3 regions of the Kitasatospora sp. NBC_00374 genome follow, and region 3 is predicted to be linked to each of the others. Evidence: riboswitches for the same ligand, from Rfam matches in the RefSeq annotation. Region 3 holds a riboswitch; each other region holds the start of a gene.
What was found. A riboswitch is a leader RNA that binds a small molecule or an ion and turns the genes downstream of it on or off. The one in region 3 is predicted to bind cobalamin.
Positions count from the first base shown of each region.

Region 1: another riboswitch for cobalamin. It lies ahead of OG871_RS23690 (ribonucleoside-diphosphate reductase subunit alpha); the one in region 3 lies ahead of OG871_RS06885 (hypothetical protein).
Region 2: another riboswitch for cobalamin. It lies ahead of cobN (cobaltochelatase subunit CobN); the one in region 3 lies ahead of OG871_RS06885 (hypothetical protein).

Region 1 is NZ_CP107964.1:5,259,394-5,263,194, reverse strand. Features, by position in the region: gene OG871_RS23700 (helix-turn-helix domain-containing protein) at 1-952, opposite strand, end outside; gene OG871_RS23695 (GNAT family N-acetyltransferase) at 1,261-1,767, shown strand; cobalamin riboswitch at 1,838-1,980, shown strand; gene OG871_RS23690 (ribonucleoside-diphosphate reductase subunit alpha) at 2,249-3,801, shown strand, end outside.
Region 2 is NZ_CP107964.1:6,733,797-6,737,597, reverse strand. Features, by position in the region: gene OG871_RS30025 (cobalamin biosynthesis protein CobG) at 1-1,162, opposite strand, end outside; cobalamin riboswitch at 1,410-1,552, shown strand; gene cobN (cobaltochelatase subunit CobN) at 1,673-3,801, shown strand, end outside.
Region 3 is NZ_CP107964.1:1,519,489-1,523,289, forward strand. Features, by position in the region: gene OG871_RS06875 (serine hydrolase domain-containing protein) at 1-846, shown strand, start outside; gene OG871_RS06880 (flagellar hook-length control protein FliK) at 946-1,425, opposite strand; gene OG871_RS06885 (hypothetical protein) at 1,444-1,938, opposite strand; cobalamin riboswitch at 1,932-2,071, opposite strand; gene OG871_RS06890 (phosphatase PAP2 family protein) at 2,263-2,892, opposite strand; gene OG871_RS06895 (DedA family protein) at 2,889-3,536, opposite strand; gene OG871_RS06900 (hypothetical protein) at 3,584-3,801, opposite strand, start outside.

The DNA of each region.
Region 1 (3,801 bases), 3.7 Mb from region 3:
TCGGGCCGCTGCCCGCGAACGCCCTGCGGTACGCCTGCGGGGTGGTGCCCAGCCTGCGGCCGAAGTGGTGCCTCAGCGTGGCGGCGTTGCCGAAGCCGCAGCGGGCCGCCACGGCGTCGACCGGCTCCTCGGTGCCCTCCAGCAGCCGCTGGGCCAGCAGCAGCCGCTGACCGGTCAGCCAGCGGTGCGGCGTGGTGCCGGTCTCCTGGTGGAAGCGGCGGGCGAAGGTCCGCGGCGACATGTGGGCCCGGGCCGCCAGTTCGTCGACGGTGTTCTCCCGGTCCAGGTGGCGGCGCATCCAGTCGAGCACCCCGCCCAGCGAGTCGCCGTCCTCGACGGGCAGCGGGCGGGCGATGAACTGCGCCTGGCCGCCCTCGCGGTGCGGGGCGACCACCATCCGGCGGGCGATCCCCCGGGCCACCTCGGCGCCCTGCAGCTTGCGGACCAGGTGCAGACAGGCGTCGATGCCCGAGGCGGTGCCGGCCGCGGTGATCACCGGGTCCTCGTCGACGTACAGCACGTCCGGCTCGACCCGGGTGAGCGGGAACCGTGCGGCGAGCCGGTCGGAGTGGCGCCAGTGGGTGGTGCAGCGGCGGCCGTCGAGCAGGCCGGCCGCGCCGAGCAGGAAGGTGCCGCTGCAGATCGACAGGACCCGGGTGCCACGCTCCACCGCGGCCCGCAGCGCCTCGATCAGCTCGGCCGGGAACTCCTCCTGGACGCCGGTCGCGGCGGTGATCACCAGGTCCGCCTCGGCGATCCGCTCCACTCCGTGCGGCACCTCCACCCGGAAGCCCGCGTGGGTGCGCAGCAGGCCGGGGCGGGCCGAGGCGAGCGCGAAGTCGTAGACCGGCAGGCCGTCGTCGGCCCGGTCCAGCCCGAAGATCTCGCAGGCCACGCCCAGTTCGAAGGGGTGGATCTCCTCCAGCACCACGGCCACCACGTTCGTCAGCATGGCTCCAGGATGACGGTGGCAGCATTTCGATGCAAGCAGGCATTTCTGCCACTCGTCCGGCACCGGCCCAGCGGCCAGGCTGAAGGCATGACCTCTTCGATCCTTGCGAACGTGCTCGTCCTGGCCGGCGTGGTCGGGACCTTCGGCCTGCTGGGCCTGCTGGTCGGCCGCGACCTCGACCGCACCGGACGGCACGGCCGGGACAACTGGCACCGGGCCGGCGGGTACCCGGCCGACCCCGGCCTTCCGGACCGCCTGCACGGCACCCTGCCCGCGGCCGCCGGCCCGGCCTTCGGCACACTTGGGGCATGGACCCCGACACCGACCTCGTCATCCGCCGCGCCCGCGAGGAGGAACTCGACGCCGCCGGCGAGCTCACCGTCGAGGTCTACGTCAAGGAGGGCCACAGCAGGCCTGACAGCCCCTACGCCGGGCTCCTCGCGGACGCCCGGCGCCGGGCCGAGGAGGCCGAGCTCCTCGTCGCCGTCGACCCCGCGGACGGCGCCGTGCTCGGCTGCGTGACCTTCGCCGCGGGCGGCAACGCGTGGGCCGACATCGCCGAGCCGCACGAGGGCGAGATCCGGATGCTCGCGGTCGCCCGGGCCGCCCGCGGCCGCGGCGCGGGCACCGCGCTGGTGCGGGCCGCGATGGAGCGCAGCCGGGAACTGGGACTGGCCGGGATGGCCTTCTCCACCCGCCCGCACATGACCGCCGCACACCGCGTCTACGAACGACTCGGGTTCCTGCGGACGCCCGCCCGGGACTGGGAGCCCGCGCCCGGCATCGACGTGATCGTTTATTCGATCACATTCTGACGGACGGTCCGGTGGCTCCACGCAGTCGAGCGACCACGACACGCGGCACTACATCTGGTGCCGCATCCTGAGACCGCCACAACATGTATGCTCGCTCTCGCTGTCGACGCAGGGAAACCCGGTGTGAATCCGGGACTGCCCCGCAACGGTGAGCGGGCTGCCCAGCACCCTGGGCCCGCGAGTCCGAGACCTGCCGACGGTGTGCCACATGGCTTCCCCGCAGATGCCTTGCAGCACCGCAGTACCGTCCGGGCCTCGCGGGTGGGCCGGGGTGGGACCACGCGCGCCTGGTGATTCGGCGTGCCGCTCCCCCCTGCCTGAAGCCGGTCCGGCCGATCTCGTCCGCCGCCGCCACAGGAGAGAGTGCGCCTTGACCGTCGCTGCCTCAGTCGCCCTGCCGTCCCAGGGTTCCTCCCCCAGCCTTCGGCCGGGTGGTGCCCCCAACGCCGCCGAGAGCGACCCCGGTGCCGCGCTGCTCCGGATGCTCACCGACCGCAGCACCGACCTCCCCCAGGTGGACCCCGGCCACGTCGCCGCCGCCGCGCTGCGCGGCCGCCACGCCGGCTCCGACTTCGCGGAGCTGCGCGGGCTGGCCGTGGAGGCCGCCGCGTCGATGATCGCCGAGGACCCCCAGTACTCGAAGCTGGCCGCGCGCCTGCTGGCGCTGGAGATCTCGGACGAGGCCGTCGGTCAGGGCGCCGTGTCGTTCTCCGCCTCGATCGCCGTCGGCCACGCCGAGGGCCTGATCGGCGACACCACGGCCGCCTTCGTGGCCAAGCACGCGGACGCCTTCGACGCGTTGATCGACCAGGGCGGCGACGACCGGTTCGAGTACTTCGGCCTGCGCACCGTGCAGTCCCGCTACCTGCTGCGCCACCCGATCACCCGCAAGGTGATCGAGACCCCGCAGCACTTCCTGCTCCGCGTCGCGGCCGGTCTGGCGGTCGGCGACGGCGAGCAGTCGGTGCGCGAGGTGGCCGAGCTGTACGCGCTGATGAGCGCGCTCTCCTACCTGCCCTCCTCGCCGACCCTGTTCAACTCCGGCACCAAGCACCCGCAGATGTCCAGCTGCTACCTGCTGGACTCGCCGCTGGACAACCTGGACTCGATCTACTCGCGCTACGCGCAGATCGCCCGGCTGTCCAAGCACGCCGGCGGCATCGGCCTCTCCTACAGCCGGATCCGCTCGCGCGGCAGCCTGATCCGCGGCACCAACGGCAAGTCCAACGGCATCGTGCCGTTCCTGCGGACGCTGGACTCCTCGGTCGCCGCCGTCAACCAGGGCGGCCGCCGCAAGGGCGCGGCCTGCGTCTACCTGGAGACCTGGCACGCCGACATCGAGGAGTTCCTGGAGCTCCGCGACAACACCGGCGAAGAGGCCCGCCGCACCCACAACCTCAACCTGGCGCACTGGATCCCGGACGAGTTCATGCGCCGGGTCAACGCCAACGCGGACTGGTCGCTGTTCTCCCCGGCCGACGTACCCGAGCTGGTCGACCTGTGGGGCGCCGACTTCGACGAGGCGTACCTGAAGGCCGAGCAGGCCGGCAAGGCCGTCCGCACCATCCCGGCGCAGACCCTGTACGCCCGGATGATGCGCACCCTGGCGCAGACCGGCAACGGCTGGATGACCTTCAAGGACGCCTCCAACCGCGCCGCCAACCAGACCGCGCTGCCCGGCCGCACGGTGCACTCCTCGAACCTGTGCACCGAGATCATCGAGGTCACCGACGACTCCGAGACCGCGGTCTGCAACCTGGGCTCGGTCAACCTCGGCGCCCACGTGGCCGAGGGCGCCTCCGTCGCCGACCTGGTGAACACCATGGACTGGGACCGGCTGGACGCCACCGTGCGCACCGCCGTGACCTTCCTGGACCGGGTCATCGACATCAACTTCTACCCGACCACCGAGGCCGGGACGTCCAACTCCCGCTGGCGCCCGGTCGGCCTCGGCGTGATGGGCCTGCAGGACGTCTTCTTCCAGCTGCGGATCGACTTCGACTCCGCCGAGGCCAAGCGGCTCTCCACGCTGAT
Region 2 (3,801 bases), 5.2 Mb from region 3:
CTTCCACCGAGGCCTCGCCTCGGGTCACCCGGTAGCCCTGCCCCGTGGCGAGCACATCCACCCAGTCCCCGCCCGGATGTCCACACCGCCGCTCGCAGCCCGACCAGTGCACCGGCAGGCCGGGGCGGCCGGCGGCGTCGAGCGCCGGCGCGGCGTCCGCCCGGACGTCGGCGAGCGACCTGGCGCAGCCGGGCGTCCCGGTGCAGGCGGTGGCCCGGTCCCAGGGGGTGCCGGGCTCGGTCCTGAACCCGGCCGCGGCCAGCCGGGGCAGCCGGTCGGCGGCCGCCCCAGGCAGCACCGCGCCGCGCCACGGGGTCAGCCGCAGGCCGTCCACCGCCGTCTCGGCGAGCAGCCGCCAGCCGGCGGCGGACGCCCGGCCGAAGCGCAGGCCGACCGACAGGCCGCCGGGCAGGGCGCCCAGCGGCGGGTGCGGGTCGGTGAAGGCGGGCAGCGGCAGCGGCCCGGGGTCGAGCAGGTCGGGGGCCTCGCGCAGGTGCCAGGCCTGGGTGCCGGTGGCGCGCAGCGCGGCCAGGAAGTCGCGGGCGGCGGCGAGTGCCGCGTCCACCGCCTCCCCGGCGGGGACCGGGCGGGCGGTGGCGGCCCGTCCGAGGCGCAGCAGTGCGGTGCCGGCCGGCCTTGCGATCAATGTCACATCGGCGTCCAGCGAGGCGGCGTCGCCGCGGCCGTCGTCGAGCGCGAAGAGGAACTTGCCGGACAGGCCGACGGCCCAGTCGCCCGCGCACAGCTTCGCGTCGAGCTCGCGCACCCAGGCCTGGACGTCGGCGTGGCCGCGGCCGTCGAGGCCGGCGAGCGGCGAGGCGACGATGTTGCGGACCCGCTCGTGCGCGTCGGAGGGCAGCAGGCCGGCGGCGCGCAGCCGGGCGCCCAGCTCGGCGCCGGCGTCCGAACCCAGGCCGCGGAGCTGGACGTTGCCCCGTGAGGTGGTCTCCAGTTCGCCGTCGCCCAGGTCCTCGGCGGCCTCGGCCAGCGCGACGGCCTGACGGGCGGTCAGCAGTCCCCCGGGCACCCTGACCCGGGCGAGGGCGCCGTCGTCGGCCCGGTGCAGGCGCAGCGCGCCGGGGCAGGCGTCGGCCTGCCCCCGGTCGGGCACGGCGGGGCCCGGCGCTGGGGCGGCGGGTGTGGGTGGCATGGCGGCGAGCATACAGATGGTCCGAACGGGTGCCCCGGGCTCATCGGCCCTGTCCGGCCGATCCTGCCGGGCCCGCGCCGCCGGGCATCCCGCCTGGACGCACGCCCGAATCGCCCAAGTACGACCCAGTACGAGGACGATCCGGGCGCACGCCCAACCGGGCGCCCGACGCCGCGGGCTGATCCGACAAGATCGCCGGACAGGACCTAGATCACAGTCCCGGACCAGCTCCGCAGCCGGTCGGCACCCCGTACGATGCTGCGCGGGTGGCCCTGCGGGCCGCCCGTGCCAGCGACGGCGCAAGGGGAGGAAACCGGTGCAAACCCGGTGCGGTCCCGCCACTGTGACCACGGTTCACCACCGTGGGAGCCAGGAACTCCTGCCGTCTCTCAGACCAGCCCCTCGGCCCGTGGCCGGGGGGAACCCCCACGGGGCGCGGACCCCGAGGAAGGCTTGACCTGTGCGCTGCCGCATGTCCTGGGCCGCCCGCCCGTTCTCCGACGAGGCCGGGAGGCCCCTCGCATGATCCTGCTGCTGTCGACCTCCGACACCGACCTGCTCAGCGCCCGCGCCTCCGAGGGCCCGGTGCCGTACCGCCTGGGCAACCCGGCCCGGCTGACCGTCGAGGACCTTCCCGCGCTGACCGAGGGCACCGACCTGGTGGTCGTCCGGCTGCTCGGCGGCCGCCGCGCCTGGCAGGAGGGCCTGGACGCGCTGCTGGCCGGCCCGCGCCCGGTGATCGTGCTGACCGGTGAGCAGGCGCCGGACGCCCAGCTGATGGAGCTGTCCACCGTCCCGGCCGGCATCGCCGCCGAGGCGCACGCCTACCTGGCGCACGGCGGCCCGGCGAACCTGGCCGAGCTGGGCGCCTTCCTCTCCGACACCGTGCTGCTGACCGGCCACGGCTTCGCGCCGCCGGCCTCCGCGCCCGAGTGGGGCCCGCTGGAGCGCACCGCCCGTACCACCGAGGGCCCGGTGATCGCGGTGCTGTACTACCGCGCGCACCACATGAGCGGCAACACCGGCTTCGTCGAGACGCTCTGCCGGGCGATCGAGGACCGGGGCGCCCGGGCGCTGCCGCTGTTCTGCTCCTCGCTGCGCGGCGCCGAGCCGGAGCTGCTGGCGCGGCTGGGCACCGCCGACGCGATCGTCACCACCGTGCTCGCGGCCGGCGGCACCCGCCCGGCGGACGCGCAGGCCGGCGGCGACGAGGAGGCCTGGGACGCGGGCGCGCTGGCCGCGCTGGACCGGCCGATCCTGCAGGCGCTGTGCCTGACCTGGTCGCGGGCCGCCTGGGAGGCCAGCGACGACGGCCTGTCCCCGCTGGACACCGCCACCCAGGTCGCCGTGCCGGAGTTCGACGGCCGTCTGATCACCGTGCCGTTCTCCTTCAAGGAGCTGGACGAGGACGGTCTGACGGTCTACGCCGCCGACCCGGAGCGGGCGGCCCGGGTGGCCGGCATCGCGGTGCGGCACGCCCGGCTGCGGCACATCCCGGCCGCCGAGCGCCGCCTGGCGCTGGTGCTGTCGGCGTACCCGACCAAGCACGCCCGGGTCGGCAACGCCGTCGGCCTGGACACCCCCGCCTCGGCGATCCGGCTGCTCACCCGGCTGCGCGAGGAGGGCATGGACCTCGGCCCGCTGGACGGCCCCGACGCGCTGCCGGGCCTGACCCAGACCGAGGACGACGGCAGCCACGAGGGCGACGCGCTGATCCACGCCCTGATCGCGGCCGGCGGCTACGACCAGGACTGGCTGACCGAGGACCAGCTCGCCCGCAACCCGGTCCGGATCCCGGCGGCCGACTACCGCCGCTGGTACGCCACCCTGCCGGAGGGCCTGCGCGGCCGGGTCGAGGAGCACTGGGGCCCGCCGCCCGGCGAGCTGTACGTGGACCGCTCGCAGAACCCGGACGGCGACATCGTGCTGGCCGCGATCCGCTCCGGGAACCTGCTGGTGCTGATCCAGCCGCCGCGCGGCTTCGGCGCCAACCCGGTCGCCATCTACCACGACCCGGACCTGCCGCCCAGTCACCACTACCTGGCCGCCTACCGCTGGATCGCCGCCGCGCAGTCGGACGGCGGCTTCGGCGCCGACGCCGTGGTGCACCTCGGCAAGCACGGCAACCTGGAGTGGCTGCCCGGCAAGACCGCCGCGCTGTCGGCGGACTGCGGCCCGGACGCCGTGATCGGTGACCTGCCGCTGGTCTACCCGTTCCTGGTCAACGACCCGGGCGAGGGCACCCAGGCCAAGCGCCGGGCGCACGCCACCCTGGTCGACCACCTGGTGCCGCCAATGGCCCGCGCCGACTCGTACGGCGACATCGCCCGTCTGGAGCAGCTGCTGGACGAGCACTCCAACATCGCGGCGATGGACCCGGCCAAGCTGCCGGCGATCCGCGCCCAGATCTGGACGCTGATCCAGGCCGCCCGCCTCGACCACGACCTGGGCCTGGACGAGCGGCCCGAGGACGACGGCTTCGACGACTTCCTGCTGCACGTCGACGGCTGGCTGTGCGAGGTCAAGGACGCCCAGATCCGCGACGGCCTGCACGTGCTCGGCCAGGCCCCGGCCGGCACCGACCGGGTCAACATCGTGCTGGCCATCCTGCGGGCCCGGCAGATCTGGGGCGGGGTCAGCGCGCTGCCCGG
Region 3 (3,801 bases):
AAGACGTTCACCGCCGTGGTCGTACTGCAACTGGTCGGCGAGGGGAGGATCGGCCTCGACGCCACGGTCGACACCTATCTGCCCGGCCTCGTCCGCGGGGACGGGATCGACGGACGCCACATCACCGTCCGTCAACTCCTGCAGCAGACCAGCGGACTTCCCAACTACACCGAGTACCTGGGCGACGACGTCCGGCACTACGAACCCCACGAGCTCCTCGACCTCGCGCTCCGGCACCCGGCCGACTTCGCCCCGGGGACGCAGTGGGCGTACAGCAACACCAACTACGTGCTGGCCGGCCTGATCGTGCAGAAGGTCACCGGCCGACCCATCGCCGAGGAGATGAACCGGCGCATCATCAAACCCATCGGGCTGCGCCACACGTACTTCCCGGCCCCCGGAGACGCGACCATCCGGGAGCCCCACCCCAAGGGCTACTACCGGGAATCGGCAGGCGCACCACTGCGCGACGGCACGGAACTCGACCCCTCCTGGGGCTGGGCGGCGGGCCAGTTGATCTCCACCAACTCCGACCTCAACCGGTTCTTCACCGCACTCCTCGCCGGCCGTCTCCTCCCGGCGGCCCAGCTCGCCGAGATGCGCACCACCGTTCCCGCCGAAAGCACGTTCGGCGACGGTGCCCGCTACGGACTGGGGCTCGTGAGCAAACCACTGTCGTGCGGCGGCCTCTACTGGGGCCACGGTGGCAGCATCACGGGCTACGAGACCCGGGGCGGTGTCACCGAGGACGGCCGCGCCGCCAACCTCGCGGTGACCACCCAGCCGACCGACGAGGCAGCCATGAAACACGTCGAGAGGCTCGTGGACACGGCCCTGTGCCGCTGAGCCACGCCGCCTGACGGCATCGTGCACCCGCCGGTGGCCCGGCCCCATCGTGGAGGGCCGGGCCACCGGTCTGCGGACGGCCGGTCAGGGCGCGGTGATTCATGGTGCGGTGATGCCCGGCTGCGCTCCGGCGCCGAAGGCCCAGCCCTCGACGTCCCCGGGCGCCGGGTTGTAGCTGCCCGCACCGAGGTTGCTGTAGGACCAGGCGCCGCCGTGCTGGGCGTGCCAGTACGACCAGTAGGCGCTGCCGGTGGGGTTGGTGCAGGTGGCGGGCAGGGCGTTGATCTTGCAGACGAAGCCGGGGAACCGCGGGTGGAAGGCGTACGAGAAGCCGGCGCCGGTGAGTGCGGCGAGGCCGCTCGCCGGGTCGCCGGGTGCGCAGCCGGTCTCGATGCCGCCACCGACGGCGGTGAAGTCGACCACGACCGTGACGCCGGTGGTGCCGGTGCAGGCCGCGGCCTGGGCCTGCGGGGCCCGGGCGGCGGAGACGCCGAGCAGGCCGGCGGTCAGCGCCGCGGCGGCGGTGATCGAGCCGAGGGTGCGGCGGGCCCGCCGGGGCGGAGTGCGGGTGTCGGTCATCGGGGTGCTCCTACGGGGTCAGCGGGTGGTCGCCGGGCAGGCGAGGACGGGCACGGCGGGGCGGGCACCGTGCGCGGAGAGGGTGGCGAGCGGGGTGCCGGACAGGCCGAGGACGGCCTGCGCGGTGGCCCGGGCGCCGGTGCCGGGGTCGAAGCCGGTGGCGTCGTAGGCGACCGCGCCGCGGACGGCCCGGTCAGCGGCGCAGCCCTGCTGGAGCTTGACCAGGCTGCTCCAGCCCTTGAGGCCCGCGCCGAGGCGGCCGGTGGACAGCAGGGTCTCGGTGGCCAGGCCGGTGCTGTGGGCGTTGGAGGCGGTGGCTCCGGCAGCGGCGAAGCCACCGTCGGTGTTCTGATGGGCGGTCAGCCAGCCGAGGCCCGCGTCGGCCTTGGCGGTGCGGCCGGTGGCGGGTGTGAGAGCCTCTCCGGGCCCGCACGCAGGGGCCCGGAGGGAGCCCGCGCGAAACCGGGCAGCCCTCGGAGCTCCGGCCCGCAGACCACGACGGGAGGAGTGCACACACCTCCGCCGCCGGGTACTCGGGCTCGCCGCCGACAGCTGTCGGCGGCCTACCGTTGCGGGTCAGCGCCGGATTCGGACCGGACTTCCGCCAACGGCGGAGTCACGACATGACGGCCCATCATGGCGACGGCCGAAAGGCCGGGTCAAGGCCGCGTGCGTCACATCACGGCGCCCGCCGGTCGGTCCGTCGGCGACCGGCCCGGGAGCCGTCCCGGAGTGTCACGGCGGCTGCCGCCGCTGCGGCCGGCCCACCAGTGGCGCACCACGCCGGTACCGAGCGAGGTGACGGCGGGTTCCACGGCTTCGGCCACCGCCGGCCCGTCATGCGGTCAGCCACCTGCGCAGGCCTCCGGTCCTGGCCCGGTCCACCAGGCCTCGCCCTTGCCCGGCCAGGGCACCGATCCCGTATCCGGCGGCGGCACCGACCAGCGCACCCAGGGCGACGTCGTGCGGGTAGTGGACGCCGACCAGCACCCGGGACGCTCCCATCGCAACGGCCAGGAGCAGCGCGAGCGCACCGATGCGACGGTCGACCAGCCACAGCACGGCGGCACCGGCGAACACGATGACGGTGTGGTTGCTCGGCAGCGACCAGTCCCCGGTGGCGGGACAGGTCTCCAGGGTCGGGCCGGTGTCGAGGACCTGGCACGGCCGGGGCTCGTGCAGCAGGGCCTTGAGCACGGTGTCGGCGGCGAACACGACGACCACCACCAGTGGCGCGGCGAGCACCCGGGCCATGGCGGCGCCGTCGGCGGCGCCGTCGGCGGCGCGGGCGCGCCACCAGGCCCACACCATCAGGACGGCCAGCAGCCCCAGGCCGTAAGCGGAGAACGCGGCGATCGCGTCCTGGACCGGCGAGGGCAGGTGCTGGACCCAGTGGTCGGCCCGCAGGGACAGACCGCCGTCGATCGGCCGGCCGTCGACGGCGAGCGCGGTGCCGGCGGCCCTCATCGCGCCCTGGCCTGACGGCGGGAGCGCAGCACTTCCAGCGCGAGCGGCAGCAGCGAGAGCGCGATGACGGCGCCCACGATCGGCAGGAGGTAGCGGTCGACGTTCGGTACCGACGAGCCGAGCGCGTAGCCGGCCAGGACGAGACCGAAGGTCCAGACGAGGCCGCCGACGACCTGCCACAGCGTGAAGGTGCGGGCGTTCACGCCGAGCGCACCGGCGAGCGGGTTGAGGACGGTGCGGACGACGGGCACGAACCGGGCGAGGACGACGGCTCTGCCGTGGCCGTAGCGGGTGAGGAGTTCCTCCGCACGTACGGCGCCTTCGTGGAGGTGTCTGTTGCGGGAGCGGGCGAGCAGGGCGCGTCCGCCGCGTCGCCCGATGAGGTAGCCGGCCTGCGCGCCGGCGAGGGCTCCGACGGCGGATGCGGCCAGGACCTGGGCCAGGTCGAGGTGGGGCCCGCTGTGGGTGCCGGTGGTACAGAGGAGGCCGGCGGTGAAGAGCAGGGAGTCGCCGGGCAGGAAGAATCCGACCAGCAGGCCGGTCTCCGCGAACAGGACCACGGCGATGCCCAGGGCGCCGAAGGCCCCGAGCAGCGAGCCCGCGTCCAGCGGGTTGACGGCCAGTAGAGCGGATGAGGAGATCATCGCGGTTGCGCCTTTCCTGGAAGCGGTTCGGTGCGGTGGGGCCGTGGTCAGGCCGCGGTGCGCGACGCGCGCCGCGCGGCGGCGGCCGGCCATCCGACGGCGGCCATGATCACGACGGCGAGTACCAGGCTCACCGGACCGGTGCCGAGGTCGAGGCCGCCACGCTGACGGCTGACACCGGCCCAGTCGGCGAAGCAGGCGCCGAGCGGCCGGGTGAGGACGTAGGCCCACCAGAAGGCGAGCACGGAGGGCACTCGCAGCAGCC